DNA from 2 places in the Paenibacillus andongensis genome. Region 2 is predicted to be linked to the other one. Evidence: predicted binding sites of a transcription regulator. Region 2 holds the regulator's gene; the other holds the start of a gene.
What was found. The regulator CtsR, encoded in region 2, represses protease genes until heat stress. The targets are predictions, from matches to a motif close to ATGGTCAATAAAGGTCAAACA.
Positions count from the first base shown of each region.

Region 1 (16,560 bases), 710 kb from region 2:
CTGCACGCGTACCGTGAGAGAAAGGCTCGATTTCGAAAACGCCCATCGGTCCATTCCAAACAACCAATTTGGACTTCGCGATAACGTCTGCATAAAGCTCACGTGTTTTCGGTCCGATGTCAATGCCTTCCCAATCTGCAGGAATGCCGTCAACGCCAACGATTTGCGTGTTCGCATCTGCGCCGAATTTATCAGCAACAACGATATCAACGGGAATCAAGAAGTTAACGCCTTTTTCTTTCGCTTTAGCAAGAAAGCTAAGCGCTAGGTCAAGTTTCTCGTTATCCACGAGGGATTTACCGATTTCGTGACCTTGTGCTTTCAAGAATGTATAGGACAGACCGCCGCCAATCAGGACGTTGTCTGCAATGTTCAGGAGGTTCTCAATGACAGCGATTTTGTCTTTTACTTTGGATCCGCCAACGATGGCTGTGAAAGGACGCTCTGGGTTGTTCAGCGCTTTGCCTAGAACTTCAAGCTCTTTCTCCATCAAAAGACCGGAAACAGCTGGAATATAAGCTGCAATGCCTGCAGTCGAAGCATGTGCACGGTGAGCAGCACCGAAAGCATCATTCACGAACAGATCAGCCAGATCAGCGAAAGCTTTTGCCAAATCAGCATCATTCTTCTCTTCGCCTTCGTTGAAACGAACGTTTTCAAGCAAGAGAACATCGCCATTTTCAAGCGCATCCACTTGTGCTTTCACGATTTCACCAACGGATTGATCCGCCTTGATCACGTTTTGACCAAGAAGCTCAGCCAATTTAGCAGCAACTGGCGTTAAACGCATTTCTTCCACAACTTGACCTTTTGGACGACCAAAATGACTTGCAAGAATGACTTTAGCGCCTTGCTCTACTAAGAATTTAATCGTAGGCAGTGTTTCTCTGATTCGTGTATCATCGGTGATTTGACCATTCTCTACAGGTACGTTGAAATCAACGCGAACAAATACTCTTTTACCAGCTACTTCAACATCGCGAACACTTTTCTTACTCATAGGTCAAAGCCTCCTGAACGTGTAGGGTATACTTGCGGTCAACCTTTTATAGGGGAAAATCGCACATAAAGAGGAGAATCTCTTCTCCCCTTCATGTGTTTTTAAGTCTGTGTAATTAATTATAGACCTTTTTTAGCGATGAAAGCTACCAAGTCAACAACACGGTTGGAGTAGCCCCACTCGTTATCGTACCAGGAAACCACTTTCAGCATGTTGTCGCCAACTACCATTGTGGATAGAGCATCGATTGTGGAGGAAGCTGGGTCACCATTGAAGTCGCTGGATACAAGCGGCTCTTCAGTGTAGTTCAGAATGCCTTTAAGAGGGCCTTCGGAAGCTTGTTTTAGAGCTGCATTTACTTCGTCAACAGTTACGTTAACTTTCAATTCAACTACCAAATCAGTAACGGATACGTTAGGTGTAGGAACACGCATAGCCATACCGTTCAATTTACCTTTAAGTTCAGGAAGAACAAGACCGATTGCTTTTGCTGCACCAGTGCTGGAAGGAATGATGTTCTCAGCTGCTGCGCGAGCACGACGAAGATCTTTATGAGGAACGTCAAGCACGGATTGGTCATTTGTGTAAGAGTGAACAGTTGTCATCATACCTTTTACGATACCGAAGCTATCGTTGATAACTTTCGCGAAAGGAGCCAGACAGTTTGTTGTACAAGAAGCGTTGGAGATAATTGTGTGAGCTGCCGGATCGTATTTATCCTCGTTCACACCAAGTACGATTGTGATATCTTCGTCGGAAGCTGGAGCGGAAATGATAACTTTCTTAGCTCCGCCTTTCAAGTGAAGGGCTGCTTTTTCTTTAGCTGTGAAAATACCAGTAGATTCGATAACGATTTCTGCGCCTACAGATGCCCAAGGCAGGTTCCCAGGGTCACGCTCAGCAAAAACTTTGATGGAGCGACCGTTAACGAACAATTCGCCTTCGCCAGCTTCAACTGTAGCGTCTAGTTTACCGTGAGTTGTGTCATATTTGAGCAAATGAGCCAATGTTTTTACGTCTGTCAAATCGTTAACTGCTACGATCTGTACTTCTGGATTGTTCAAAGCTGCGCGAAACACGTTACGACCAATACGTCCGAAACCGTTAATACCTACTTTTGTTGTCATAGCCAATTCCTCCTAAGATTAAATAAATAATTATATTTCAAAACGCAGCTGATGAAGGCATACGTTATGATGTCTTTCGTCTTAGTTAAACATGTTTCATAATTTCCAAAGCTGCTGCCTCATCGGTCACAAGAACATCTTCCTGTCCATGACGAAGCACGGAAGCGATCGCTTCCCCTTTGCTCTTCCCGCCGGCTACACCAATGACGACTTCAATGCGCTGCAGATCCTCCAGACGAAGTCCTACGGTTGGCATCTTGTGAACCACATTTCCTTGGCGGTCAAAATAGTATCCTAACGCTTCTGCAAGAGCACCCTCGGCTTCCAGGCTTCGTGTCGTCTCGGCGTCGACCTTACGTCTGCGCGCCATGACCATAGCATCCCCGATACCGTGTACAACAATGCGACAACTGCGAACAGCGTCCACAACTTCTTGAATTTGCGGATCTTGGATAAGCGATTGGTACGCTTCTTCCCCGAGATGATCCGGTACATGCAGCAATCGGTATTTACCGCCTGTTTTCTTGGCCATAATAGAAGCGATGGTGTTCGCTTGCATATCCACACTTTCACCAAGTCCACCGCGAGCAGGCACGAACCAACTGCCTTTCATCGATGAGGATATTGCCAGGTTGTTGGCAATCTGCGCCATCGTAGACCCGCCGGTTACAGCGATGATATCATCCTTGGACACGTACTTGCGGAGTGCTGCTGCACCTGCACGTCCTAGCTCCTTCTTCGTAAAGACTGAAGTGTCGGAGTCGCCTGGAACAACAATTACTTGCGAGATGCCGTATGACTTAGCAATGCTTTCCTCCAAGTCCGTCAATCCAAAAGCCATCTTAATGATGGGCTGCATATCCTCAAGCAATTGACGACCCGATTCACTTATCTTCATCCCTGTTGCATCCGATTCGAGAAGTCCAAGCTCCTTAAGGAATTCAACTTCCCCGCGCAGCACGCGTTCGGTCATATCGAGCGAAGAAGCTAACGTTCTGCGTCCGACAACACCGGAGACTAAGATATGATGTAGAATCGAGTACCGCTTCTTCATGATGTCCATGAGGTCCGGCAAGAGCTGTTTCTGAATGTCAAGAATTTCTCTCATATGACGACTTATAACGCTCCTGATCCGTCGATGGACGTTTTATGTCCCGGGTATACATTTTGTGTCCCACCCGGGCGAAAAAAAAGTTCCTTGCCCAATTCCCACATCAGAAAGTTGAATTCACTTGAGATTGTTCAACGTGAACGCCTTCTGATAACTTACTTTTTCATTATAACCAATATTCTTCCCAGATTCAAGATTTGTTCAAACATTTTTCACCAATATGGGCTGAAAGGGCTTACTGTCTTGCTTTTTCTGGGCGGCTGACATATAATAACCCTTGCTTCACTTTTTTAACTTTTTATGCGCCCGTGGTCCAATGGATATGACGTAGGCCTCCGAAGCCTGAGATAAAGGTTCGATTCCTTTCGGGCGCGTCCCTTAGAAATGCAGCAGAATCAGCTTCGAATCAACAACTGATCAACAATAGAATGGCCAAAATCAGCATCTCTGCTGATTTTTTTTGATCTTAGTTTGACCTTTCTTGACCTTCGGAGGTTTTTTCGTTATCATACTTGTAGATACTGTAAACAGTATGTACCATGTAACCACCCCAAGGAGGTCATTCTCATGAGTTTTATTCCTATGGTCGTCGAACAGGACGCGCGCGGTGAAAGAGGGTATGACATCTACTCTCGCTTACTGAAGGACCGCATTATTTTCTTAGGCACGGGTGTCAACGATGTTGTGGCTAACTCCATCATTGCTCAGCTACTTTTCTTGGCCGCACAAGATCCTGATAAAGATATCTCGCTTTACATCAACAGCCCTGGCGGTTCCATTACAGCCGGTATGGCCATCTTTGACACGATGCAGTTCATTAAGCCAGACGTATCCACGATCTGCGTTGGTATGGCTGCTTCTATGGGCGCATTCCTCCTCACAGCAGGTGCCAAAGGCAAACGTTACGCTTTGCCTAACAGTGAAGTCATGATTCACCAGCCACTAGGTGGCGCTGAAGGTCAAGCCTCAGACATCGAAATCCGCGCTAAGCGCATTTTGAAAATGAGAGACAACCTGAACAAAATCCTAGCAGAGCGCACGGGCCAAACTTTCGAGCGCATCGAAAAGGATACAGACCGCGATAATTTCATGAGCGCTGCGGAAGCGGCCGAATACGGACTCATCGATAAAGTCATCGAGCGCGTCTAATTTGTAAAATAACAACCAGCCTGCATGGACTGCTCATACGAGCGGTTGTGCGGCTGGTTTTTTTATGGAGCATACACATTTCACTTACCACCGCCGCTATAAGCTCGGAAACCGAAGCTCACTTCACATGCGAATCAGTCGATTTCCGAGCTTATTCCCCATCTCTGACCGCCGCCACAAAGTCCACAAAAAAAAGAGCCTCCTGAGATCCCAGTGTTATGCTGTACGCATCATTAGGATCTCCAAGGGCTCTTATCTTTTCATCTTATTTCTTCTCATCCAACGGATAGAAAATCAGGTCAATCGGGAATGCCGACCCCGCCGGAGGCGTGAACTCGATATCCAGCGCGTCTTCCGTACCCGTCGTACGAGCCAGCACTTCCATTCCGTCAAAAGCCGTGATGACACCGGAGTAAGGAACCGGAATGATCTCACCGTTGATTTTGAACGGTCCTTTGAACACGCCACCTTTGGCCATAATCATAACAGCCATCTTACGCGGCTTATCCGCATGGATTTTATAGACCACGCCATAATTACCGCCGTTCTCCACGTTCTCCTTGCGCATCACGTCATACCCTTTAACGAACGGATCCGTCTTGTTATCCCCAATCGTAAGTACCGACGTTTTCGTGAAGCTTGTGGCATCTACATCCCATTTAATCTCCGATATCGGGAACGTCCCGCGTACATGGCCTGTGAAGCCCAATAACGGAAGCTCTTGTGCTATCGTTGGCGTCAGCATGCGATCAGTCACACCGAATGAGATTTGAAGCTCACCGTCTGTTTCCACATCGTAAAATAAGTTCACACCCTGCCCCGGATAGAAGTCCGGAAGCTTCGCATACACGTAAGTCTCATGAGGAGGCACCGTTAGTTCGTCCGTGTACACATTGCCTAGAAGGAAGTCTACGGATGCTTCGCTACCGATCAAATTCGCATAAACGGAAGGATATACCTCCCCTTTATTCGTTGTTTTGATCTTAACCGGTTTATCCGAGTTATTCGTTGCAAAAATTGCCATGGTCATCTTTTGCTTCGTACCGTTGATATGATCGGCATACAGTCGAGCCTTACCATTGATGTTATCACGGTACAGAATACCGCTCTCTGTAAATTCCTCCGGACTGTCGCTCACAAGCAGCGTGCGTCCCGGAACTTCCGTTACTTTTTTAGGCAATGGAGCCATTTCATTGAAATGCGCCCAAATGGTACCCCAGTCCGACTTAATAAAACCACCAACCGGCTTCATATAAATCGGGTATTCTACTTCATTCAAATAAGGTTCATTAATCACTGTTACAAAGCTTTTGAACAATTTACTTACATGTCCGTGACCATCTTTAACCGTCAAAGTAACCGGATATGTACCTGGTTTGAAAAAGGCTTCCTGATTGCCTGCCCAATCATAGGAGGCGATACCTTCCGCATCGGGATCATAGCTAAGATCGAGATACTTCACAGGCTCTCCAAGACGGTATGTAGGCTTTGCCGTTGTAAACTTAGCTACAGGTCTGGAGTTGCTATCCTGGTCAATGTAGATGCCCTCAGGCGACTTAAAATGTACGATTTCTACTCGACGAAGTTCGTTGTTATATTTATACTTCGCGCCCATATAATCGGCCAACCAAGTTAGCTTCACCAGAAGCTTTCCATTTACGATCGCAGCAACCGAGTTAAAAGGAATATCCACCCCATTCGTTGTCACGGTTTTATGATCAGAATCGAGAACGATGTTGTAACCCGGAGGGGTCATCTGAATGGTCCGTGAGGCATCATTCCACTCCACCTTGAAACCCATCGTATCTCCAAGAAATTTAGCAGGGACGAACGTGCTGCCATTGATAATGGTAGATGGAGAATCCAAATGGATTTGCTGATCATTAACGAATGCTTCTGACTTATCGATATAAAGTAAAATGAAGGACGAGCTTGTCGATACCGCGTAAGCTGCCGGTGCTGTAATCGTACTAGCAAGAAACACGATCAACGCAAGCAGGAGGGTAACCTCTTTTTTTAGCGAATTCAATTTCATTCTCTTCTCTGGCTCCTTTAGCATTTGAATACATTACGGCAGGAATGGCAAATAGCCCTTTCCTTCGTTGACCACGTTCATTAGACGCCGCCAAGAGAAAAAGGTTGCTAATTCCCCTAATTGTTAACAAATTTGACACTTATTAATCTGCATACTGTACGACCGCTTCACTGGCAAAAAAGCCTCCTCGAAAGGAAGCTTTTGAAGGATTATTGGTTTTCCAATTCTTCCTTGCTGACTAATGTGACTAAAGCGTTTACAGCCTGCTCGGCATCCGAACCTTCTGCACTTATGAAGACTTCGGTCCCTGTACTGATCGCAAGACTCATAATTCCCATGATGCTTTTCGCATTCACTTTCTTTTCATCTTTCTCAACAAAGATCTCGGATGAAAATTTATTCGCCTCTTGAACAAACAATGCCGCAGGTCTGGCATGAAGTCCTGTTCTCAACTTCACAACGACTGGACGTCTGGACATGGAACTAATTCCCCCTAATATGGAGCTTATATGAATTACTATTGATAACAGTGCTATTCCCTATGTTTTAACATTATAGCATTTTTCCCTGAAGTACACTAGAAAAAATGAGAAAAACTTATAGATGCGCTGTACAGGGGCTTCTTATCTACGAATTCCGCTGTTTTTCAGCCAATTCGTCAATTTTTCGCAGACGATGATTGACGCCGGATTTGCTCACACTGCCCTTAAGCATGTCGCCAACTTCCTTGAGATTCAGATCGGGATGCTGAAGTCTAATTTCGGCAACCTCTCTTAGCTTCTCAGGCAAGCTATCGAGCCCGACCTCCCTTTGTAGGAGACGGATATTTTCAATCTGTCTAACAGCTGCACCGATCGTCTTGTTGAGATTCGCTGTTTCACAATTGACAATGCGATTCACCGAGTTGCGCATATCCTTCATGATTCGGACATCTTCAAAGCGCAGCAGCGCTTGATGTGCCCCAATGATACTTAGAAACTCGATAATCTTCTCGCCTTCTTTGATATACAAGACGAACCCTTTTTTGCGTTCGATGCAGCGGGCATTCAAATCGAATTTGTTCGCAAGCTGCGACAACGCCTTGCAGTGCTCCTCGTAAATCGAGGCAATCTCGAGATGATACGAAGAACCCTCGGGGTTATTCACCGAGCCTCCAGCCATGAATGCCCCACGAAGATAGGCACGTTTGCAGCAGTTGCCTCGAATGATCTCTTTGTTAATTCCCGTGGTGAAAATAAACCCTTCGGAAACGATTTTCAGATCACTGAGCAGCTCCTGAACCTGACCAGGAACTCTAACGATATACACGTTATTCTTCTTCAAACGCATTTTTTTACGCACGAGCAGCTCGGTGTGCAATTTGTACGTCTTTTTGATGAGCGTGTAAATCCGCCTAGCAATAGCTGCATTTTCAGTGGAAATATCAAGTACAACACGTTGGCTGGTTAACTGTACAGATCCATTCATTCGAATCAAAGCCGACAGCTCCGCTTTTTCACAACATGCTTCCGCATCTGCAATTAGCGTTAATTCTTTTTTGGTTGTTGCCGCAAAGGACAAGGGACTCACTTCTTCCTTAACATCCAGCTTTCGACGAGCTGATAAATATGATCACTCAATTTCTCCGCATCATGACGAAGGTAGGTACGAAATAGCACGAGTCGATCAGCAATAATCCGATACCCTCTCTTCGTGACTTCTTCCAGGTCCAAATGAACCGCTTTCGAACCCTTTTCCGCATATTTCGCCTGGACTTGAGGAGGGATTTCCCCATTGTTCACAATCACATAGTCAAACAAGTGTTGGCCTAGGTGATCATAAATGGCATCTAGATGATCGCTGACCGAGTAGTCGTCGGTTTCGCCTGGCTGTGTCATCACATTGCAGATGAACAACTTTACAGCATTTGATTTCACAATCTCTTCCGCGATTCCAGGGACAAGTAGATTCGGCAGCAAGCTGGTATACAAACTACCAGGACCGCACAATATAGCATCCGCATCGCGTATTGCTTGAATAGCCTCAGCTAGCGGTGTCACATTAGCCGGCTCGATGAATACACGCTTGATGCGTCCATCCGCTTTTGGAATCTTGGACTCACCTACGACTAAGGTACCATCTTCCATGATCGCTTTCAATACGATAGCTTGATTCGATGCGGGAAGCACCCGACCTCGAACAGCAAATACCCGATTCATTTCTTGAACCGCAGTGACAAAGTCACCTGTAATATCTGTAAGTGCTGCTAGTATTAGATTTCCCAGACTGTGTCCAGCTAAACCTGTACCCACTTGAAATCTATATTGCAAAATAAGAGATAACAAGGGCTCGACATCAGCAAGGGCCGTTAGCACACTGCGAATGTCACCAGGAGGCGGCATTTGCAATTCATTTCGGAGAATACCAGAGCTTCCTCCATCATCCGCTACCGTCACAATGGCTGTAATATCAACCGGCTTCTCCTTCAATCCTCTAAGCATAACCGAAAGACCTGTTCCACCGCCAATAACGACTATTCTGGGCTTGCGTTGCAATTCAACATGTTCCATACTTCTTTCCACCCTCTTAATCGTAGGACTGCTTATACACGGTCCCGCTCGGCGTCTCGATGACTCAAACGCACGGTTTCGGTTTCGCTGTTCCCCATCACTTTACCGAGATATTCCGTGATGGCGACGGATCGGTGTTTACCTCCAGTACAGCCTATCCCTACAACAACCTGACTCTTGCCCTCTTTCTTATACTGAGGCATTAAGAAATGGAGCATATCGAGCAGTTTATTCAGGAACTCTTGCGTCTCAGTCCACTTCATCACGTAGTCATACACATCGGGATCTTGACCAGTCTGTGGTCGAAGCTGTTCCACATAGTGTGGATTCGGTAAGAAGCGAACATCGAAGATTAAATCAGCATCAATAGGGACACCATATTTAAATCCGAAGGAGATTACATTTATAGATATGCGGTTTGTTTCCAAATTGGTGAACCGGGAAATAATTCTTTCTTTGAGCTGCACCGGCTTAAGCGTACTTGTGTCAATAACCTGGGTGGCTAAGCCTTTTAGTTCTTCAAGCAGTTTTCGCTCAAGACCTATACCTTCAAGCGGCGCTCCATCGGGAGCTAGCGGGTGACGGCGGCGACTTTCCTTATAACGCTGTACTAGCGTAGCATCGGTAGCATCTAGGAATAGAATTTCATAACTAAGCGTGTAATTCTCTTGGATATAACGAAGCGACTCCTGAAGTGCAGTGAAAAATTCACGCCCTCGCAAATCAATTACCAGTGCCACTTTGCCGATTTTCCCCATCGACTGCTCGATCAACTCAGCAAATTTAGGAATCAGCACAGGTGGTAAATTATCGACGCAGAAGAATCCAAGATCCTCTAGACTCTGTACGGCAATCGTCTTACCTGCACCTGACATTCCTGTAATTATGACCAGTTTCGCTAAAGGGTGGTTCTCTTCCATGGATGACACCTTCCTTTGGAGTGCTTCTCGCAGGCCAACTCAGATCAGCTAACCCTACGAACAGTTCATATTACGTCTATCTTAAATTCAAACCAGCAGCGCCTACGATGCCCGCGTCGTTACCAAGCGTTGCAGCAACGATCTCAACACCTTCTGCGGCTACTTCTGGCGTGTACTTCTTAAAGGTTTCACGAATCGGCTGGAACAAAATTTCCCCGGCTTTAGAAACACCACCACCAAGGATAAATCGTTTCGGGTTAACCACAACAGCCACAATAGCCATCGAGCGTCCAATATAATATGCAGCACGATTCACGATGCGCAGGGATACTTCATCTCCGCTCTTGGCTGCATCGAAGACATGCTTCGCTTCAATATTCTCGTGAAGAGCTAATGACGTCTTCTCGCCGCGTTCAACCGCTTCATTCGCCATACGAACGATGCCTGTCGCTGACGATACCGTCTCTAGACAACCCATTTGTCCGCAGCCACACTGAATCGCTTCAATGTCAGGCACAACGGACATATGACCAAGTTCTCCAGCCATACCTGCAGAACCTTGATAAATTTTCCCGTTAATAATAATCCCGCCGCCAACACCTGTTCCAAGCGTATAGCAAACTACATTCGGAATTCCCGCTCCGCTGCCTGCCCAAGCTTCGCCTAAAGCAGCTACATTGGCATCATTGTCAATCTTAACCGTTTTACCAAGAAATTCTTCAAGCATTTTCTTCGCTGGGACGTTATGCCATTGCAAATTGGGAGAGAATTTAACGAAACCTTCCGGAATATCCATGAATCCGGCTAAACCTGCGCCAATACCAGCCACTTGCTCCCATTCAAACGGAGACTCTTCGACAATTTGGCGGACATACTGCGCAATTCGCTCAATTACAAAATCAGCGCCATTTTCAGCGCCTGTAGGGCCTTCAAACGTTTGCAGCAGTTTCCCCTGCTCGTCGCAGATACCTACTTTGATATTCGTACCGCCTAAATCTACACCGATATAAATCTGCTCTGACATTGCAAGGTCACCTCATGAATAATCATAATAATTTTCGGGCATATGCTCCTGTTCCAACTATAAGTCAAGCCTGTAAACTGGTCAAGATTCAACAGCTTCCATGAAAAGAGAAAACGTGGAGAGATTAGCCCTCCACGTTTGCTGTAAAGACTCCAAACCACTTACAGCGACTGGCTCCAATCGTGTACGATGTTGCCTTCTAGGAACTTTTCAGCTTCCAGGGCAGCTGCGCATCCACTTCCGGCTGCTGTAATCGCTTGACGATACTTCGTGTCTTGCACGTCACCACAAGCAAATACGCCAGGGATATTCGTCTCCGTCGTGCCCGGCTTCACAATAATATAGCCTTGCTCATCCGTATCGATTTGTCCACCTAAGAACTTCGTATTCGGTGTATGGCCGATAGCTACAAAGATACCGTCCGTTTCGATGATTTCATCTTCACCGGTTTCGTTATTTTTGACTTTCAGACCTGTTACACCTTTTTCACCAGCTATCACTTCAAGCGGTGTATTATTCAGTGCCCATTTCACTTTTTCGTTACCGCGAGCACGATCCTGCATAATTTTCGAAGCGCGGAGCTCATCGCGACGGTGAACTAAGCGAACTTCCGAAGCAAAGCGAGTAAGGAAATTCGCCTCTTCCATGGCGGAGTCACCGCCACCAACGACAACAATCTTCTTGCCGCGGAAAAAGAATCCGTCACACGTTGCGCAAGTACTTACGCCGCGTCCGATATTTTCTTTCTCATTGGTAATTCCTAGCAATCTGGCTGAAGCACCTGTGGAAATAATCAGTGTTTCTGTCTCGATCTCGCCAAGACCTTCAACTTGCAGTTTGAACGGACGATTCGTAAGCTCAACAGAGTTCACCCAACCGGTTTTGAATTCGGCGCCGAAACGTTCTGCTTGCTTACGCATATTCTCCATTAATTCAGGACCCATAATCCCTTCAGGGAAGCCCGGAAAGTTCTCTACTTCGGTAGTAGTGGTAAGCTGTCCGCCTGGCTCCGGCCCCTCAATAACGAGTGGGCTAAGGTTGGCGCGCGCTAAATAAATGGCTGCTGTTAGACCGGATGGTCCTGTTCCTACAACGACTGATTTGTACATATGGTTTCCCTCCTAGGTGCTTTCCTCAGGAAAGCTATCTTTGTAAGCATCGCCTACGTTTTGCTTCATCAAGACAGCCTTCGTATGCTCCGCTTTATTTTACTTCCATGCGGGCAGTTGAAACCGCCGCTTTATTTATGTATGAAAGCCAAGTCTTTCGACAAGGCAAAAGACTGGCTATCAAATACTCGTGAATTTATTGAAAATAGCTTCCATTTTCTCACGCAAACCACATGTGTCATCAATTAACTTTACATTGCGGCTTACTGTTGAGACTGTAACGCCATAGCGCGTAGATACTTCCTGATAGGAAATAGCTCGGCGATGCATTTTGGCGATCAAATATTCTAACGCTGCTGCCCAGCCCTCAGATTTATGAATCTTAGGCACTGCCGGGTAAATTTTCGTCAAAAATTCAACCCATAGAATTTCCAAATCATACTGTTGAACCATGTCATAGCGCTTGTGCATATGCGACAGCGCCGTTTCCATCACACTCTGCCATTTGGCATCCCAAATGGGCAAATGCGGCGAATAAGGAGAGGCCTCTACCATAATCTCTTTGTTCTCCAGATAGGCGGGAAGTGACTCTCGGATCCCCATACTGCGAAGCACGAAAATCGCGACTTTCTTCAAGTAGTCATCTTCTTGACGATCTAAGATGAAATCCTGCAAAGCATCTCTCACTTCATTATCAGCAATTAAACCGAACGCTTGAATCACCTGCAGCTTCGTTTCGATATCACCATGACGCAGAGCCCAGAAGAAAGAGGATCGGACTAGCGGATCTTTCTTCAATTGATCCGGGATTCCTTGCGTGGATTTCTCCAACACCTTAAACTGCTCTTCGAAGGGCAGATGATAGTGATAGCTCCAAGTTAGCGGCCCTTCTGCCTTCTCGCGTGAGCGCAGCTGCTCCAAGTAAAACTTAGAGATTTCGGCACCGGGATCTAGCTTCTCGGCTTGCTTCCAATAACGGTAAGCTTCGCCGAATCGACCGATATGACTGGCTGCTACCGCTGCATAATGATAGAGGCAAGGGTCTGCTGTCCCGTCTCCTGCTTTAAGCAGACGCTTAAACAAGTGGTATGCCTTCTCATGCTCAGAAAGGATACCCATCGTTGTAGCAAGCTTGAACACATGATCCTGCTGAAAAGGAAACGTCTTGCACAATAGAGCGGTTAGCTCAGCTAACTCCTCCTTGTTACCGAAATGCTGATGGAAAATGGCCATATTACACAGCGCATGCAGATTTCCGGCATCAATGTCGAGCACCGCACGAATCGTTTCCATCGCCTTCTCAAACTGACCCATATAGTAATATGCAAGGGCCAGATTGTTGCGCGCAGCTGTGAAATCAGGCTGATTCTTCACCAATTTCTCTAACTGCCTCACAGCTTCAGCGAATTTCCCCTCTTCGAGAAGCGCACGGGCTTTATCATGCTCGAAGAGCCCTTCTCGACTCTTAATGCTAGTGAGAGGGGCGGGACGTTCAAGCTCGTAGCTCAGCATTTCCATCATTTCTTCGGACTCATCCATGAATTGACCTGTGGGGTCAGTCTCCAAATATCGAACTAACGCTTGTTCGGCCTGCTCGAAATTTTCCATGTTGGCATAGTTGTTTGCCATATAAAAGTGACATTCCGTCATCTCGGGATCGATCGTATCAAGGACATGCTGCAGAATTTGGTTCGACTCGTCATAATTGCCCATTTCGGAGAGAACTCCTGCGAGATTGCAGTGATTCACAGGATTATCCTGCTCATACTCTGCAGCTCGCCGGAAATATTTCAATGCCTTATCATAATGAAACCGATCCAAAGATTGAACCGCTCTCTCGAAAAAGAATGCGGCATCCATGTTAATTGAGATAACTTTAGGCTTTGGCGCTTCGGACACACGCTTAATCTTTTCCATAGCAAGACACCTCCGGCAATTTGATTACACTCAAATTATACCATAGATCGCTTGGAAGCCAAAAACATAATCCGAAGGTAAGATCTGGTCTTGCTTTTTATCATTGACCCTTGTTCAATCGGGGCTTAAAAAGTCGGCTTTCAAAACCGAGAAGGTTGGACAAAGTCTGAGGAACGAGGAACGGAGCGTAGGTAAGCCTACGTGAGTACCGCAGTTCCCAGACTTTGTTCAAGATTCGACGCCGAATCCACTTCCTGCATACGCATCGTTTTCAAAGTCGTCTTGTAAAGCTTCCTTATACGCCGCCGTATTTGAAGAGGGAGGATAGGGAGCCACCGTCATTGATAATGCGAATCGCATCAGACAACAGCGGAGCTACGGAAAGCACATTGAATTTATCGGAATGTCCTTCCGGAATCGCAATGGAGTCCGTAATGATGACTTCCTTAATGCTAGGGTGATCTAGGCGCTGCAGGGCAGGTCCGGAGAATACAGGATGTGTCGCACAAATATATACGTCATGCGCTCCTCTTTCCTTCAGGCTCTCAACAACGTTGACAATCGTCGTACCGGTATCGATAAGATCCTCGATAATAATCGGCGTACGGCCGGCTACATCACCAATGACATGGGTAATCACCGATTCATTATGTTCTGGGCGCTTCTTGATCATCATTGCGAATGGCGCGTCGAGAATGTTGGCCATTTTCTCAGCCGTTGTCGCACGTCCAGCATCCGGAGAAACGATAACTGGGTTAGGCAAATTTCTTCTTTTAATGTTATCGCTGATCAGATCAAGCGCTGTTAAGTGGTCCACCGGAATATTGAAGAAGCCTTGAATCGCAGGTGCATGAAGGTCAATCGTTACGACACGAGTTGCACCAGCTGCACTGAACAAGTCAGCTACTAATTTAGCAGAAATCGGCTCACGCGGAGCAGCTTTACGTTCTTGACGAGAGTAACCATAGTATGGGATGACAAGGTTGATCGTTCTTGCAGAAGCTCTTTTCGCGGCATCCATCATGACCAGAAGTTCCATCATGTGCTCATTAATCGGATGGGAAAAAGTTTGTACCAGGAATACGTCACAGTTACGAATCGTTTCTTCGTAAAGACAGTAAATTTCTCCGCTTTTAAAACGGGAAAGCTTAATTTGTCCAAGCGGCTGGCCGAGCTCTTTACAAATACGTTCCGCAAGCTTCGGATTCGAAGATCCGGAAAAGATTTTAACATTGTCGCTATGCATGGTTAATGGTTACCTCCGAAGGTTCATTAAATAGATTATACAGTTCCTATTCATTATACATGAAACATGTCGAATTTAAAAAGTCACAAGATGTCGTTTTCGGGCAGAAAATGTGGCTATTTCGTTAAATCCAACGGATTTCAAGAGTTCCCTGGCTTCGTCCAAATACTGGGACAACCGATCCGGCTGGTGCGCATCCGAACCTATCGTGAGTGGAATTCCCACCTTATGACAATATTCCAGCATTCGGCGGCTCGGAAACATCTCTTTACACGGATGGCGCAAGCCCGAAGCATTCAGCTCGATCGCAAGATCACATTCTTTCACAATGTCCAGTGCCGCCTTCTCCAGCTCCCATGTATCCCGATCCGGAACATAACCAAATCGTTTAATCATATCGATATGACCGATATAATCATACAGTCCTGTGCGGACTGCTTTCTTCACTGCCTCGTAGTATTGGGTATAAACTTCATAAATATCCTTGCCTTCCCAACCTGCGAGCTGCCTAAAATCGGAAATATCCCACTCCCCAAGGAAATGGACGGAACCGATGACATAATCCCAAGGGTATGCTTGGATGATTGCGGCAATCTGCGTCTCATAGCCTTCGATATAATCGCCCTCTAGCCCAACACGGATATCAATATGATCTTTGTACTTCTCTTTAAGATGCAGGCACTCCTCGACATAGCGAGGCAGCTCTTCCATCGGCATGGCCATTTCCGGCCAATAAGTCGCAGGGTCCACATGCAAAAGCGGCATATGATCCGAAAGCCCCAACTGTGTGAGCCCGATCTCGATGCCGCGTTTGACGTAGTCCTCCAGTTCCCCAGAGGCGTGACCGCAGCGCACATGATGTGTATGATAATCAATCAACATCGTGAATTCACTCCAGGTCGCGTTATTTATTTTTTGACATGCCGATTGGCCAGCTCTTTCATAATATCATCCAAAGGCAACTTATTATTACGCAAAAGGACCATTAAGTGAAAAATAAGATCACTCGCTTCATAGCGAAGCTCATCGTTGTCTTTATTTTTGGCTGCGATAATCACTTCAGCCGTTTCTTCGCCGACTTTTTTGAGAATCTTATCGACACCTTTTTCGAAAAGATACGTTGTATAAGCGCCCTCCGGACGCTCAGCGTCACGCGAAGCAATAACAGCTTCCAACTCGCCAAGGATTGCGAAACGATTGCCCTCTGCGGCAGATGCGGCTTCTTGAGTAGCCCCCTCTACAGGGATATTTTCTGTGAAACAAGTATACGTACCATTGTGACAAGCAGGTCCCACTTGTTCCACGAGAACCAGCAGCGTGTCTGCATCGCAGTCGTAACGCAGTGATTTTACCTTTTGCGTGTGACCGGATGT
Region 1 is NZ_CP104467.1:299,481-316,040, reverse strand. It holds gene NYR53_RS01470 (phosphoglycerate kinase) at 1-1,000, opposite strand, end outside; gene gap (type I glyceraldehyde-3-phosphate dehydrogenase) at 1,120-2,127, opposite strand; gene NYR53_RS01460 (sugar-binding transcriptional regulator) at 2,213-3,235, opposite strand; tRNA gene NYR53_RS01455 (tRNA-Arg) at 3,541-3,612, shown strand; gene clpP (ATP-dependent Clp endopeptidase proteolytic subunit ClpP) at 3,806-4,387, shown strand; gene NYR53_RS01445 (stalk domain-containing protein) at 4,653-6,422, opposite strand; gene NYR53_RS01440 (HPr family phosphocarrier protein) at 6,632-6,901, opposite strand; gene whiA (DNA-binding protein WhiA) at 7,050-7,982, opposite strand; gene NYR53_RS01430 (gluconeogenesis factor YvcK family protein) at 7,988-8,971, opposite strand; gene rapZ (RNase adapter RapZ) at 9,004-9,891, opposite strand; gene NYR53_RS01420 (ROK family glucokinase) at 9,968-10,915, opposite strand; gene trxB (thioredoxin-disulfide reductase) at 11,077-12,024, opposite strand; gene NYR53_RS01410 (tetratricopeptide repeat protein) at 12,205-13,941, opposite strand; gene NYR53_RS01405 (ribose-phosphate diphosphokinase) at 14,237-15,187, opposite strand; gene hisJ (histidinol-phosphatase HisJ) at 15,263-16,069, opposite strand; gene hisIE (bifunctional phosphoribosyl-AMP cyclohydrolase/phosphoribosyl-ATP diphosphatase HisIE) at 16,096-16,560, opposite strand, start outside.
Region 1: a site for CtsR is predicted at 3,707-3,727, ahead of clpP (ATP-dependent Clp endopeptidase proteolytic subunit ClpP). Genes of this name have one in related genera too.

Region 2 (16,560 bases):
CGGTTATATTTTTCTTTGTCGTTATCGTCTTTTGATTACTTCCCGCACCAACTTCTGCTTCTTCAAGTACATTCCACTCACGACAACTACTGCACGAACCTTGCCATTTTGGATGCTCTTGACCGCAACTGGTACATTTATATATCGTTTTCTTTTTCATGTTGACGGCTCACTTCCCCTAGCATTTACAGTTCTATCATACATTTTTTTATACATTACTTGCATATTCGTTAAATTTTATCATTTTTACGAAGTCCATGAAAGGGTTCCGCAAAATTAAAAAGCATTTTGCTGCACCCTAGATAGGATGGAGCAAAATGCTTCTTTGCTTTCATTATTTCGTAGCTACGCCTTCGCCCCTCAAGACGACAAGTTCGCCGTCTTTTTCATCAATGGTTAAGGAGTCACCTTTGGCAATATTGCCTCTGAGAAGTTCCTCAGACAAGCGATCTTCGATGTGCTTCTGAATCGCTCTGCGCAGTGGTCTCGCTCCGTATGTCGGATCGAATCCTTCTTTGGCAAGGAACGTTTTCGCTTTGTCTGTTAGCAAGAAATCGACTTCTTGCTCTTTCAGGCGTTTGCGTAGATCATCGGCCATCAGGCTGACAATTTGCGCAATATGCGCTTCATCCAAGGAGTGGAACACGATAATTTCATCGATACGGTTAAGAAACTCAGGACGGAAGCTTTTTTTGAGCTCGCCCATTACTTTATCCTTCATATTGCTGTAATCTTTACCTGCATCGATAGCAGCCGTAAAGCCAAGCGAAGAATTCTTCTTAATCATCTCCGCGCCAACATTGGATGTCATGATAATCAATGTGTTGCGGAAATCAACCGTGCGTCCTTTGGAATCTGTTAAGCGACCATCTTCCAGCACTTGCAATAGAATGTTGAACACTTCTGGATGTGCTTTCTCGATCTCATCGAGCAATACGACCGAGTATGGCTTACGGCGTACTTTCTCAGTGAGTTGACCGCCTTCTTCGTACCCAACGTAACCTGGAGGCGCCCCTACTAATCTAGAAGTCGAGTGCTTTTCCATGTATTCCGACATATCAATTCGAACTACCGCGTTATCATCACCGAATAAAGATTCTGCTAAAGCTCGTGCTAATTCGGTTTTACCAACACCCGTTGGTCCTAGGAATATGAAGGAGCCCATTGGACGCTTCGGATCTTTCAGACCTGCTCTAGCGCGGCGAATGGCACGACTTACCGCTTTAACAGCTTCTTCCTGGCCAATGACACGCTCATGAAGGATATCTTCCATTTTGAGCAAACGCTCTGTTTCTTCTTCAGCAAGTTTACTTACCGGAATTCCTGTCCAGCTCGCCACAATTTGCGCGATATCATCTGGCGTTACTTCTGTGTCTAAGCGACCTTGCTTCTCTTTCCAATCATTCTTCGTTGTATCCAGCTCTTCGCGAAGCTTCTGCTCCGTATCACGAAGTCCAGCTGCTTTCTCGAACTCTTGACTTTGAACCGCAGCATCTTTCTCCTTACGAATGTTATCCAGCTTGCTTTCAAGTTGTTTCAATGAAGGCGGTGTTGTGTAAGAGCGCAGTCTTACTTTGGAACTCGCCTCATCGATCAAATCGATCGCTTTATCCGGTAAGAAACGGTCCGTAATGTAACGATCGGAAAGCTTTACAGCCTCTTGAATCGCAGCATCCGTAATTTTCACACGGTGATGAGCTTCATAGCGATCACGCAATCCATAAAGGATTTGAATAGCTTCCTCAGGAGATGGTTGATCTACCGTAATAGGTTGGAAACGACGCTCTAAAGCAGCATCTTTTTCAATATACTTACGATATTCATCCAACGTTGTAGCACCAATACATTGCAGCTCGCCTCTAGCTAGTGCCGGTTTCAAGATGTTGGAGGCATCAATTGCACCTTCAGCTCCGCCAGCACCAATCAAGGTGTGAAGCTCATCAATGAATAGTACGATATTGCCCGCTTGACGAATTTCGTCCATAATTTTTTTGAGACGGTCTTCGAACTCGCCGCGATACTTAGTCCCTGCTACAACAGAGCCCATATCGAGGGTCATTACCCTTTTATCCTTCAACGTTTCCGGAATTTCATTGTTAATAATTTTCTGAGCGAGGCCTTCAGCAATCGCTGTTTTACCAACGCCTGGCTCACCGATCAGTACCGGATTGTTCTTCGTTCTGCGGCTTAACACTTGAATAACACGCTCAATTTCTTTGCTGCGTCCAATCACAGGATCCAGATGACCCTCTTTGGCATACGCCGTCAAATCTCTCGCTAAACCATCTAGTGTAGGTGTGTTTACATTCGGATTACTACCATGACTTGGTGACACAGTCTCGCTGCTTCCAAGCAATTGAAGGACTTGTTGACGTGCTTTATTCAAAGAGACACCTAAGTTATTAAGGACTCTTGCAGCAACACCTTCTCCTTCGCGAATAAGTCCGAGTAAAATATGTTCAGTCCCCACATACGTGTGACCTAATTTTCTCGCTTCATCCATCGAAAGTTCAATGACCTTCTTCGCTCTAGGTGTATAAGCAATGTTGGTAGGCTGTTCTTGTCCTCTGCCAATCAGCGATTCAACTTCGTCTTGAATTTTCTCAAGACCTAAGCCCAAAGCAACGAGCGCTTTAGCGGCAATGCCTTCCCCTTCGCGAATAAGACCAAGTAAAATGTGCTCTGTGCCAATATTGTTATGCCCTAAACGAACAGCTTCTTCTTGAGCAAGAGAAAGCACCTTCTGCGCACGTTCCGTAAATCTTCCAAACATCATAGAGAACACCTCCAAAATTAGTATATCTATAGAAATCCTAAAGGATGAATCTAATATAGGGATCTTTAACGGAGTTAAAGTCTCTCCTCTTTCTTAAACCCTACCAAATCTTTCGCGTATCAATTCTGCCCTGCGTATGTCTCGCTCTTCGGCATTTAATTTCTCCCCGGCATATTGCTGAAGAAAACCAGGCTGTGTCATCACCAACAATTCATTCAAAACATTCGATGAGACGTTGTTGATAATCCCGAGGTCAATGCCAAGTCTTACATCAGATAAACGCTGCGCGGCCTCTTTCGAATCCATGATTCCCGCATAAGACAGAATGCCTAATGAACGGTTCACACGATCTATTATCCGCATTCGAGACTCTTGAATCAGCTTATGTCTCGCAGCACGTTCATGCTCTATAATTTGCCTTGCTACACTGTGCAAATTATCAATAATCTCATCTTCGGACTGGCCAAGTGTAATTTGATTCGATATTTGAAACAGATTTCCTAAAGCTTCGCTGCCTTCCCCGTATAATCCTCTAACTGTCAACCCAACTTGTGTAACCGCTGATAAAATCCGATTAATTTGTTGGCTTAGCACTAGCGCCGGTAAATGCATCATCACCGAAGCGCGGATACCGGTACCGACATTCGTAGGGCAGCTTGTTAAGTAGCCTCTCTTTTCGTCATACCCGTAATCCAGCTGTGTTTCAAAAATATCATCAATTTGGTTCGCCAAATCCCATACTTCTTTAATCTGAAAACCTGGACATAGACATTGTATGCGAAGATGATCCTCTTCGTTGATCATAATACTAATGGACTCATTTTCGCTTAAAATAACGGCGCCATTCCTGGACTCGTTAGCTAAATTGGGACTAATTAAATGCTTTTCTACCAGAACCATTCGTTCAAGCTCATTTAGATCCGATAGCGGTATGAGCGAAAAATTGCTTATCGTCTCCAACTCATCATTTTCAAGTACACCGGATAAATGATCCAGCACTTCTTGAGATTGTTGATTCGTCGCTAGCATTGGATAAGGGTAATCCCTAAGGTTGCGAGCAATACGGATCCGACTACTAATGACGATATCCGACTCAGGCCCTTCGCCTTTCATCCATTCGCTTAATGCATCTGCTGTAAACCGCTGTGATGTCACTGGATTCACACCTCCTTACAAACTCACATACCCGCAATTTTCTTCTCAATTTCACGAATTTGATCACGAATCTTTGCTGCCTGTTCGAACTCTTCTTGTTCGATACAGGTCATCATATCCTTCTTGAGCGTATCAATTTCTCGCTTACATTGGATGATGCCACCACTTCGTTTGGGCACTTTTCCAACGTGAACGATATTGCCATGCACCCTTTTAAAGAGAGGATCTAACTTATCTGAAAAGCTTTGATAGCAGGATCCGCAACCAAACCGTCCTAATTTACTAAACTGAGAATACGTAAGGCCACAGCTCTCACAACGGATCGCCTGAGACTTTGCAGCGGATAGAGATGACGGTTCGAAATCAAGTAATCCTGATAACAGATTGTGAATCGAAAATCCGTTGGATGTTCCGGGAATCATTTCGCCCTTCTCACGAGCGCAATTCTCACAAATGTGGAACTCGTTCTTGTCTCCATTCACAATCTTGGTAAAATGAAGAGTCGCCGGTCGTTTCCCGCATTCCTGACAAATCATTTCATATGCCTCCTTATCTGCTAAGCAAGGATATCAGCATTGCTTTAAGAATCTTGGCCCGAATTTCATCGCGCAGCGGGAGCTTGAAGGTCAACACATCTCTCGAAATTGCGGCCCGAATCAGGTTAGCTTCTCGTGTTGAAATATAGTGGCCTTCCTGCAGCTGGTATACGAGTCCTTCTGAAGTAACTTGATCAATGTGCGTATGAATCGTGCGAAAAATGTGGTCTAAAATGGACCCGTGACTTTTAAGCTCGATTTTTTGGATACGAATGTATCCACCGCCGCCGCGCTTGCTTTCCACAATGTACCCTTTTTCCAAGGTAAACCTTGTACTTATCACATAATTGATTTGGGAAGGCACACATTGGAACTGGTCAGCCAGATCATTACGTTGAATCTCGATAGCCCCTTCGGAACTCTGCTGCAGAACATGTTTTAAATACTGTTCAATAATTTCTGATACGTTGCGCATCAATTCGTCCTCCCAGATTGCCAGAAGTAAATTGACTTTGACTTTCTTTGACCTTAACTAGATTATAATCATTTCCTTTCTTTTTGACAAGTACTGCTCTTTTTAAAATAATCTACCGTCATAAATATGACTTTTTGCTTTACGCGTCAGAGAACTGACCGACTTTCGACCTACTCACAGTATTCACAAAAATACCCCTACTTAACGTAAGGGCATGTTCCAATTAATTCTTTTTTTGCGATCGGAGTTGATCACTTAGGATTGAATCTGTTCTGCACTAGTTTTCCACAGTTGCTTTGCTGCTTTTAGGTCCTGTGCCGCCTCGGATGGATTCTTCAATTGTTTATCTACGTAGTAGCTTCCATTAGGGCCAGTGATGCTAGAGGAATCTGCCAGCCAAACTAAGGTTTCAGCTCCTTTTTCCGGGGTGCGGGAAAATAACTTCATAACTGCCATTGTCATACGAGCCATGAGTCCATTGTTCTGATTAAAATTTGTAGCGACTAATCCAGGATCGTAGCAGTGGGCAGTGACACCTGTGCCATCTAGACGACGCCCCAGCTCAGCGGTGAACAAGATATTAGCAAGCTTGGTTTGAGCATATCGCAAAGTGGGGCCCCCCATCAACTTCTTCATCGTCTTATAAAGACGTTCGGCACTTATATCATCGAACTCAAGTCCCTTCTTGGCCATCTTGTGTCCATGAGATGCCGTTGTGATGATTCGGGCAGATCCGCATTCCTTCAATCGTTCAAGAAGTAATGTCGTTAACAGGAAAGGCCCTAGGTGATTTACTGCCCAAGTCATCTCTATTCCGTCGCCAGTCAGCTGCCGTGTTTCGAAAAGGGCGCCCGCATTATTGATAAGGACATCGATTCTTGGGCATTTTGATAAAATCTCGTCAACCACCTTACGGAGCGATTGCTGAGAAGACATGTCAGCTAAAAACACATCAATTTTGGTGCTTCCGCCAACATAAGCTTGAATCTGAGTAATCGCGTCATTCGCCTTTGCGTTGTTACGCGCAAGAATCCCCAAATTTGCACCTCGTGCCGCGAGTTCTTTAGCCGCGGCAAAACCAATACCGCTAGTTGCACCTGTGATTAGCACATATTTACCTTTTACCGACCAATTGGAGTTCGTTGTCATTTTATCCATGTTTATATCTCCTTACTATTTTTATTGTTAAATGAATGGTTCATTCATTATTAGTTTATGATGGTTTCCTATATCTGTCAAGTGGTCTCGCTAATAAAAATTTGACTTTTGATCGCCCCAACAGTATTAAGTTCAACACAACAAAAAAGCCTTCTTGAGATTTCTCTCAAAAAGGCTTTATCTTGTGCTTGGCAACGTTCTACTCTCCCAGAACCCTGCGGTTCAAGTACCATCGACGCTGGAGGGCTTAACGGTCGTGTTCGAGATGGGAACGCGTGGGTCCCCTCCGCCATCATCACCAAACAGTCAAAGCGTGGTTTGCGCCTTGAAAACTAGATACGAAACGTGCGTAAAGTGAACATTTAGGGTTTGTGGTTAAGCCCTCGACCGATTAGTATTCGTCAGCTGCATGCATTGCTGCACTTCCACCTCGAACCTATCAACCTCGTCGTCTACAAGGGGTCTTACATACTGGGAAATCTCATCTTGAGGGGGGCTTCGCGCTTAGATGCTTTCAGCGCTTATCCCCTCCGTACATAGCTACCCAGCGATGCCTCTGGCGAGACAACTGGTACACCAGCGGTACGTCCATCCCGGTCCTCTCGTACTAAGGACAGCTCCTCTCAAATTTCCTACGCCCGCGACAGATAGGGACCGAACTGTCTCACGACGTTCTGAACCCAGCTCGCGTACCGCTTTAATGGGCGAACAGCCCAACCCTTGGGACCTACTTCAGCCCCAGGATGCGATGAGCCGACATCGAGGTGCCAAACCTCCCCGTCGATGTGGACTCTTGGGGGAGATAAGCCTGTTATCCCCAGGGTAGCTTTTATCCGTTGAGCGATGGCCCTTCCATTCGGTACCACCGGATCACTAAGTCCGACTTTCGTCCCTGCTCGACTTGTAGGTCTCGCAGTCAAGCTCCCTTATGCCTTTGCACTCTGCGAATGATTTCCAACCATTCTGAGGGAACCTTTAAACGCCTCCGTTACATTTTAGGAGGCGACCGCCCCAGTCAAACTGCCCACCTGACACTGTCCCCATACCGGATTACGGTACCAGGTTAGAACTCCGATACGATCAGGGTGGTATCCCAACGGCGCCTCCACCCAAGCTGGCGCTCAGGCTTCAAAGGCTCCCACCTATCCTGTACAGATCGTACCAAAGTCCAATATCAAGCTGCAGTAAAGCTCCATGGGGTCTTTCCGTCTTGTCGCGGGTAACCTGCATCTTCACAGGTATTAAAATTTCACCGGATCTCTCGTTGAGACAGCGCCCAAGTCGTTACGCCATTCGTGCGGGTCAGAATTTACCTGACAAGGAATTTCGCTACCTTAGGACCGTTATAGTTACGGCCGCCGTTTACTGGGGCTTCAATTCATAGCTTCGGGTTTAACCCCTAACCACTCCTCTTAACCTTCCAGCACCGGGCAGGCGTCAGCCCGTATACTTCGCCTTGCGGCTTCGCACAGACCTGTGTTTTTGCTAAACAGTCGCTTGGGCCTTTTCACTGCGGCCCCCTCGGGCTATTCACCCTACCGAGGCACCCCTTCTCCCGAAGTTACGGGGTCATTTTGCCGAGTTCCTTAACGAGAGTTCTTCCGCGCGCCTTAGAATTCTCTTCTCACCCACCTGTGTCGGTTTGCGGTACGGGCACCTTCGCCTGGCTAGAAGCTTTTCTTGGCAGTGTGAACTCATGACCTTCGGTACTTAAAGTTTCCCTCCCCATCACAGCCCAGCCTTACGGTTAGCGGATTTGCCTACTAACCAGCCTCACTGCTTGGACGAGCATCCATCAGCTCGCGTCACTATCCTTCTGCGTCACTCCATCGCTCATAACGGCTACGGTGGTACAGGAATTTCCACCTGTTGTCCATCGACTACGCCTTTCGGCCTCGCCTTAGGTCCCGACTTACCCTGAGCGGACGAGCCTTCCTCAGGAACCCTTAGGTTTTCGGCGGATCAGATTCTCACTGATCTTTTCGTTACTTATACCGGCATTCTCACTTGTATGCGCTCCACCTGTCCTTACGGTCAGAATTCAACGTACATACAACGCTCCCCTACCCATGCACATACGTGCAAGCCATAGCTTCGGTGGCGTGTTTAGCCCCGTTACATTTTCGGCGCAGAGTCACTCGACCAGTGAGCTATTACGCACTCTTTCAATGGTGGCTGCTTCTAAGCCAACATCCTGGTTGTCTGTGCAACTCCACATCCTTTCCCACTTAACACACACTTGGGGACCTTAGCTGATGGTCTGGGCTGTTTCCCTTTTGACAATGGATCTTAGCACTCACTGTCTGACTCCCGGATTTAAGTTTGTGGCATTCAGAGTTTGACTGGACTTGGTAACCCTTGGCGGGCCCCGCACCCAATCAGTGCTTTACCTCCACAACTCCACATCCGAGGCTAGCCCTAAAGCTATTTCGGGGAGAACCAGCTATCTCCGAGAACGATTGGAATTTCTCCGCTACCCCCACCTCATCCCCGCATTTTTCAAAATGCGTGGGTTCGGGCCTCCAGTGAGTGTTACCTCACCTTCACCCTGGACAGGGGTAGATCACACGGTTTCGGGTCTACGTCCACGTACTCAAGCGCCCTATTCAGACTCGCTTTCGCTGCGGCTCCGCCTTTTCAGCTTAACCTCGCACGGGAACGTAACTCGCCGGTTCATTCTACAAAAGGCACGCCATCACCCATATAGAGGGCTCTGACTTCTTGTAAGCACACGGTTTCAGGTTCTTTTTCACTCCGCTTCCGCGGTGCTTTTCACCTTTCCCTCACGGTACTGCTTCACTATCGGTCACTAGGGAGTATTTAGCCTTGGCAGATGGTCCTGCCGGATTCCGACGGGGTTTCACGTGACCCGCCGTACTCAGGATACCTCTAGGGGTTTCGTTCGATTTTGGCTACAGGGCTTTTACCTTCTATGCCGGACCTTTCCAGATCTCTTCGCCTACCGAACTAACCCCACATCGAGGTCCTACAACCCCAAGGAGCAAGCTCCTTGGTTTGGGCTATTCCGCTTTCGCTCGCCGCTACTGACGGAATCACTTTTGTTTTCTTTTCCTCCAGGTACTTAGATGTTTCAGTTCCCTGGGTATGCCTCTACTATTGCTATGTATTCACAATAGAGTAACTGCGCATTACCACAGCTGGGTTCCCCCATTCGGACATCCCCGGATCAAAGCCTGCTTACGGCTCCCCGAGGCATTTCGTCGTTCGCCACGTCCTTCTTCGGCTCCTAGTGCCTAGGCATCCTCCGTGTGCTCTTTCTAGCTTAACCTAGAAAAAAACATTTGAAAATTTCGCAAGATCCGAAGATCATGCTACCTAAGTTCTTACTTTACGTTTTGTTTCGTTATCTAGTTTTCAAGGAACAACTGTAATCTGTGATTCGCATTTCTTTGCCCTATTTCAGCGGCGAAAGTTATCTTATCACATCTTATTGCCTCATTTCAAGTCGAAATTTCTTGGAAATTTCTATCTTAAAATGATGAATGGTGGAGCCAAGCGGGATCGAACCGCTGACCTCCTGCTTGCAAGGCAGGCGCTCTCCCAGCTGAGCTATGGCCCCATACTTTACCCCAAAAAGTGAAGTATGGCTTCGAGGATTATTCCGAGTACTTTCCGGGGGCCCCGATACTTACTTATGAAGTTAAATGGTGGGCCCTAGTGGACTCGAACCACCGACCTCACCCTTATCAGGGGTGCGCTCTAACCAGCTGAGCTAAGGGCCCTTAATGAGAAACTTCCCAAAATAAAAACCCACCTACAAGCTTTCGAAGAAAGCTTTCTTCGAAAGCTTGACGTGGGCTCGCTTGGCAACGTTCTACTCTCCCAGAACCCTGCGGTTCAAGTACCATCGACGCTGGAGGGCTTAACGGTCGTGTTCGAGATGGGAACGCGTGGGTCCCCTCCGCCATCATCACCAAACGAGTGCAACATGGTGTTAACCATCCTGCAGAAAGAGGCTTGCTCTTTCAAAACTGAACACGAGTGAGTAAGCTTGTTGTATCCGAAGATACTTGACTGGATCTATCAGATCCGAGTCTCCATAGAAAGGAGGTGATCCAGCCGCACCTTCCGATACGGCTACCTTGTTACGACTTCACCCCAATCATCTACCCCACCTTCGGCGGCTGGCTCCCTTGCGGGTTACCCCACCGACTTCGGGTGTTGTAAACTCTCGTGGTGTGACGGGCGGTGTGTACAAGACCCGGGAACGTATTCACCGCGGCATGCTGATCCGCGATTACTAGCAATTCCGACTTCATGCAGGCGAGTTGCAGCCTGCAATCCGAACTGAGATCGGCTTATAAGGATTGGCTCCACCTCGCGGCTTCGCTTCCCGTTGTACCGACCATTGTAGTACGTGTGTAGCCCAGGTCATAAGGGGCATGATGATTTGACGTCATCCCCACCTTCCTCCGGTTTGTCACCGGCAGTCATCTTAGAGTGCCCACCCAAAGTGCTGGCAACTAAGATCAAGGGTTGCGCTCGTTGCGGGACTTAACCCAACATCTCACGACACGAGCTGACGACAACCATGCACCACCTGTCTCCTCTGTCCCGAAGGCCTACGATATCTCTACCGTATTCAGAGGGATGTCAAGACCTGGTAAGGTTCTTCGCGTTGCTTCGAATTAAACCACATACTCCACTGCTTGTGCGGGTCCCCGTCAATTCCTTTGAGTTTCACTCTTGCGAGCGTACTCCCCAGGCGGCATACTTACTGTGTTAACTTCGGCACCGAGGAATCGAATCCCCAACACCTAGTATGCATCGTTTACGGCGTGGACTACCAGGGTATCTAATCCTGTTTGCTCCCCACGCTTTCGCGCCTCAGCGTCAGTTATAGGCCAGAAAGTCGCCTTCGCCACTGGTGTTCCTCCACATCTCTACGCATTTCACCGCTACACGTGGAATTCCACTTTCCTCTCCTACACTCAAGTCAACCAGTTTTGGATGCGAACCGGGGTTGAGCCCCGGGCTTAAACACCCAACTTAATTGACCGCCTGCGCGCGCTTTACGCCCAATAATTCCGGACAACGCTTGCCCCCTACGTATTACCGCGGCTGCTGGCACGTAGTTAGCCGGGGCTTTCTTCTCCTATACCGTCACACAAAAGGCAGTTACTCCTCTTGCTGTTCGTCTAGGGCAACAGAGCTTTACGATCCGAAAACCTTCATCACTCACGCGGCGTTGCTCCGTCAGACTTGCGTCCATTGCGGAAGATTCCCTACTGCTGCCTCCCGTAGGAGTCTGGGCCGTGTCTCAGTCCCAGTGTGGCCGTTCACCCTCTCAGGTCGGCTACGCATCGTCGCCTTGGTGAGCCGTTACCTCACCAACTAGCTAATGCGCCGCAGGCCCATCTATAAGCCACAGATTGCTCCGTGTTTCATAATTCTCTCATGCGAGAAAACCAGTTATCCGGTCTTAGCTATCGTTTCCGATAGTTATCCCGATCTTATAGGCAGGTTACCTACGTGTTACTCACCCGTCCGCCGCTAACTTATCCCGAAGGATAAATCCGCTCGACTTGCATGTATTAGGCACGCCGCCAGCGTTCGTCCTGAGCCAGGATCAAACTCTCCATAATAGTTAAAACTATTTGAAAGCTTAATTGCTCATTTGCGTTGCTAGCGAGATTTTGCAATCTCTTTTTTGAACGATTTCTCGTTCGCGCTTACTCACTCGTTGTTCAGTTTTCAAAGATCAATCATACAGTTCGTCCTACTCTCTTTCGAAAGCCGGAAGACCAATATAACACACTGACATTTCTTTTGCAACTTGTTTTTCTCAAGTTACTTGTTTATCCCCGCATGTCTCAGCGGCAACTTTTATAAGATACCACAGATGCTGCAGCCGAGTCAATACATGATTTACTTGAATGATCTTCCATCTAGAGCAAAGTCAATTTTAAACCTACAAGAAGTAAGACCCCAGGAATCCCTAGAATAGTAACCGTCCCTAGAGTGACCGTATTTATTGGGAGTTCAAATTGTGTATAGGTACTCAATAAGTTCAATGAATATAAGAGAAATGCTGCAACAACAACATTCAGCCCTAGTGCAGATAACACCCTCCCTCCGCCGCGACTGCGAAATATCAGGAACACTAGCATGAGAGATGAGAGTATGAGCACCCCCCAAATGACATATTTAAGATACACCTACTTCACCTCCATTAACCGGTCACTGTCAATTAGACTTACCCCTAGCTTTTTGGCTTGTTTGATGAGCATTTCAAATCTTTTTTCTGCGGCTTCCATCGCATAGATAGCATAATCAATTTGATCCTTGTCCAAAGCAAACTCAAAGTGTGCTTGAGCCGCTACCCATGTCTCATGAGCTGTACGGATCTCTTGGATCAGCATCTGCTTGTCCTTTTTCAGTTCTTCTTGAGCGGTTTTTGTCTTTGGGCTCTTCAGCCCGTACTTTCCTAATAAAGCTGGTCGCACAAGCAAACCTCCATTCCTCATATAACCGGATTGATTTATCCATATGGGAAAAAAGGTGTTTTTAGAACTTCATGCATACTTTTTGTGCAGCAAAAAAGAGAGCTTTGCAGCTCCCCGATTATGATGCAGCTTATTTATAATTCCCTGCGCCCTTCCATGGCTTTGGTCAGAGTCACCTCATCGGCATATTCCAAATCTCCGCCCACCGGCAGCCCGTGCGCGATACGCGTAACCCGGAGACCGAAAGGTTTGATTAGCCTGGATAAGTACATGGCAGTAGCTTCTCCCTCGATATTGGGATTAGTGGCCAGAATTAATTCCTGCACCGTTTCATCACCCAAACGTTTGAGTAATTCAGCGATATGAATTTGATCCGGTCCAATCCCCTCCATCGGGGAAATCGCTCCATGCAGCACGTGGTAGTATCCTTCGAATTCTTTGGTACGTTCCAAAGCAACCAAATCCTTAGGTTCTTGTACGACACAAATGACGGAACCGTCCCTACTCTTATCTTGACAGATGCGGCAGGGATCAACGTCCGTAATGTTACAACAGACGGAACAATAGTGAAGGTTCCGTTTCACATTGACAAGCGCCTTCGCGAAGTCAATCACTTCTTCTTCTTTCATGCGAAGGACGTGAAAAGCTAGGCGACCTGCCGTTTTGGGACCTACCCCCGGTAGACGGGAGAAAGCATCGATTAACTTAGCTATCGGTTCGGGGTAATACAAAGGAAGACTCCTTCATCATTCAGAATCGTTACTTGTCTTAGAACAATCCAGGGATATTCATACCGCCTGTGAATTTGCCCATATCTTTGTTAGCAATTTCCTCAGCTTTGGACATAGCGTCATTTACTGCCGTAAGTACGAGATCTTGCAGCATTTCGACATCATCCGGATCAACAGCTTCGGGTTTAATTGTAATACTTTGAACTTTTTTGTGTCCGTTGATGATACAGGTGACAACACCGCCGCCAGCTGTGCCTTCGATCATTTTCGTACCCAGTTCTTCTTGGGCTTTCATCATTTGTTCTTGCATTTTCTTTACTTGTTTCATCATTTGGTTCATGTTATTCATATCAGGTAGCTCCTTCATATTTAGTCTTCTTTGATTGTAACTAGCTCTTCTCCAAATAATTGGATCGCTTCCGAAATCCATTCTTCTTTGACAGCAGCACCGTTGCCTTCGCCATCAGCCACTAGCTCCATCACTTCTGGAGCACTGCTAACCGCTTCATTCTTGGCGTCATCCCATTCCTTACGCATAATCGTAAGTAAACGTAACGGCTTGCCAAACACCGAAGTAAGCACTTGCTCGATAATGACCTTGTTTTCTGGCTTTTCCGTTGTATTGCGATGCATCTCATTCTTGAAAGCCACGAGTACAACATCATCTAGCATAGACACCAGATCACCATTAACGAACCAAGCATGTACGGTAATCTTCTTTTCTTTGACATCGCCTAACACTTGACTCCATTTCATGAGAGCAGCTTTGGTTTCAGAACTCTCCGCGGCTTTCAAGTAACCATCGAGCTTGATGCCTGATTTCTTCGAAGGGGCTGAGGCCACCGGTGCTTTAGCAGAGGCTGCTTGCCTCGCATTAGGATCAGGTGCTGCACCCGTTACTCCCGATTTTACCAGTGAAGCTATCTGTTCTTCAAGTTGTTGAAGTTTCTGAGTCATTTGGGCAAAAAGATCGCCCTGAGGCAATCGTCCTCCTGCTTCCGTAGCGACGCTGGCAGATGAACTGCTCTCTGCTCCTCTGTGACCACCGCTAATTTTCATAATCGATATTTCTAGCAGGGTTTGAGGTTGTACAGAATATTTCATTTCGCTTTGGTAATGATTCAACGTCTCAATCATAGCCATCATTTCACTCGGTGAGAAGTGATTCGCTACTTCCCTTAGGTCGCCCATATCAAAGACACGTTCTGTTATCACAGGTGAATTCGGCACCATGCGAACCATGAGTAAATCGCGGAAGTAATTAATCAAATTTTCAATACATTTGTCGGCGCTTTTGCCTTCCTGCATGAAAGTATCGATGAGCTCAAGCGCGGCTCCAAGATTCTTCTCTTTGATGTAAAGAACGAGCTTCTTGAATTGATCGGAAGCAACACCACCAGTGATGGACAAAATATCTGAGAGCTGAACTTCACCTGTCGCAAAGGACGCGGCCTGATCCAGCAGACTGAGGGCATCACGCATCCCGCCATCCGATAGTCTCGCTATATAATGGAGAGCTTCCTCGCTAACCGAGATCTGCTCCTGATCACAAATATATTGCAGCCGCTGAACCTGATCTTCCATCGAAACTCTCCGAAAGTCAAAACGTTGACAGCGGGAAATAATCGTAGCCGGTATCTTATGCGGTTCCGTTGTTGCCAAAATAAACATGACATGGGCCGGGGGCTCCTCAAGCGTCTTCAAAAGGGCATTAAAAGCTTCGGTCGTGAGCATATGCACTTCATCAATGATGTACACTTTCTGCCTTACTTCTGTAGGGGCATACTTCACTTTATCACGAATATCCCGAATTTCTTCTACACCACGATTGGAGGCAGCATCGATTTCAACAACGTCCATGACAGCCCCTTCGGTGATTCGTTCACATGCTGAACATGCGTTGCACGGCTCTTCCGACGGACCGTTTAAGCAGTTGATTGCCTTGGCTAATATTTTGGCCGTACTGGTCTTACCTGTTCCTCGAGGTCCGTTGAACAAATAAGCGTGAGTAAGGCGATTTTCTCGCAAAGAATTCTGCAGCGTCTGCGTGATATGTTTCTGACCGACAACTTCACGAAACGTCTGAGACCTCCACGTTCGGTACAGAGCAATATGTGCCATAGTGTTCCTCTCCAATGATCCCTGCATGGAATGACTGAATCCATTATACTATAACGCACCTAGGGATGAAATAGAGGATCAAGTATAAGGAATCGATATCGTAAATGTTGTTCCAAACCCTTTGGAAGATACACGTATCGTCCCTCCCATATCGTGGATAATTCGTTGACACACCGAAAGTCCTAATCCGGTACCCGTATCCTTGGTTGTAAAAAAGGGATCGAAGATTTTATCAATAACGAACATCGGTATGCCCGAACCAGTGTCATGAATGTCAATGCAGACATTGCGCTCCACCGTGTCCACTTTCTCTGAAATCGTTAAAACCCCTCCATCCGACATAGCCTCGATGCCATTCTTACAAACATTTAAGAATACCTGCTTGAGCAGCTCTTTATCAGCAATCACTTCCGGTAAGTGGTACGAGGCCTCATATTGGAGATTTACATTGTAAAGAATAGCTTCATTATTGATAATAGGCAAAATCCCTCGCAGCACTTCAGTCACATCGATTCTCTCATAAGACACATGCTTTGGCTTACTCAGCAGCAGAAATTCGTTTACCAACTCATTGATCCGATTGATTTCCTCCAGCATAACTACCGTGAAGCTCATCTCTCTCTCCATTCCTTTCACTTCAAAAGTGCGCCGAAGCACCTGGAGAAACCCTTTGATTGAAGTTAGCGGATTCCGAATTTCATGAGCTGTCCCAGCAGCAATTTGTCCAATCATAGCAAGTCTGTCACTTCTTTGAACCATTTCTTCCAGCGAGCGCATATTCGTGACATCCTTGAAGATGACATAAGCCCCTACAATATTTCCTTGATTATCTTTGAGTACATTCGAATCCAGCAGCAGCTCAAACCGCTCTTCATTATTCGTCCATGAAACCGCATGATTGCGAACTACCGCACCATTCAAAATTGTTCGTTGGACAAGCTTATGCTGACTCGGAACCGTAGCAAAGATCTCCTCTAACGACTTATTAAGAATATGCTCCCGATCCATTCCTAGAATCTGACATGCTCGATCACTGACGTCAACAAGCGTGAAATCCACACTTATCAATAAAACACCTAAATTTATATCTTTCAAAAAAGCATCTGAAAACCGCTGCAGTAAGCTTAATTGCGAGCTATCC
Region 2 is NZ_CP104467.1:7,229,033-7,245,592, forward strand. It holds gene radA (DNA repair protein RadA) at 1-160, opposite strand, end outside; gene clpC (ATP-dependent protease ATP-binding subunit ClpC) at 335-2,776, opposite strand; gene mcsB (protein-arginine kinase McsB) at 2,870-3,889, opposite strand; gene mcsA (protein-arginine kinase activator protein McsA) at 3,955-4,467, opposite strand; gene NYR53_RS32455 (CtsR family transcriptional regulator) at 4,481-4,942, opposite strand; gene NYR53_RS32460 (SDR family oxidoreductase) at 5,198-6,100, opposite strand; rRNA gene rrf (5S ribosomal RNA) at 6,287-6,403, opposite strand; rRNA gene NYR53_RS32470 (23S ribosomal RNA) at 6,472-9,389, opposite strand; tRNA gene NYR53_RS32475 (tRNA-Ala) at 9,605-9,680, opposite strand; tRNA gene NYR53_RS32480 (tRNA-Ile) at 9,767-9,843, opposite strand; rRNA gene rrf (5S ribosomal RNA) at 9,923-10,039, opposite strand; rRNA gene NYR53_RS32490 (16S ribosomal RNA) at 10,165-11,706, opposite strand; gene NYR53_RS32495 (pro-sigmaK processing inhibitor BofA family protein) at 12,010-12,231, opposite strand; gene NYR53_RS32500 (DUF2508 family protein) at 12,280-12,567, opposite strand; gene recR (recombination mediator RecR) at 12,702-13,298, opposite strand; gene NYR53_RS32510 (YbaB/EbfC family nucleoid-associated protein) at 13,336-13,647, opposite strand; gene dnaX (DNA polymerase III subunit gamma/tau) at 13,668-15,419, opposite strand; gene NYR53_RS32520 (ATP-binding protein) at 15,498-16,560, opposite strand, start outside.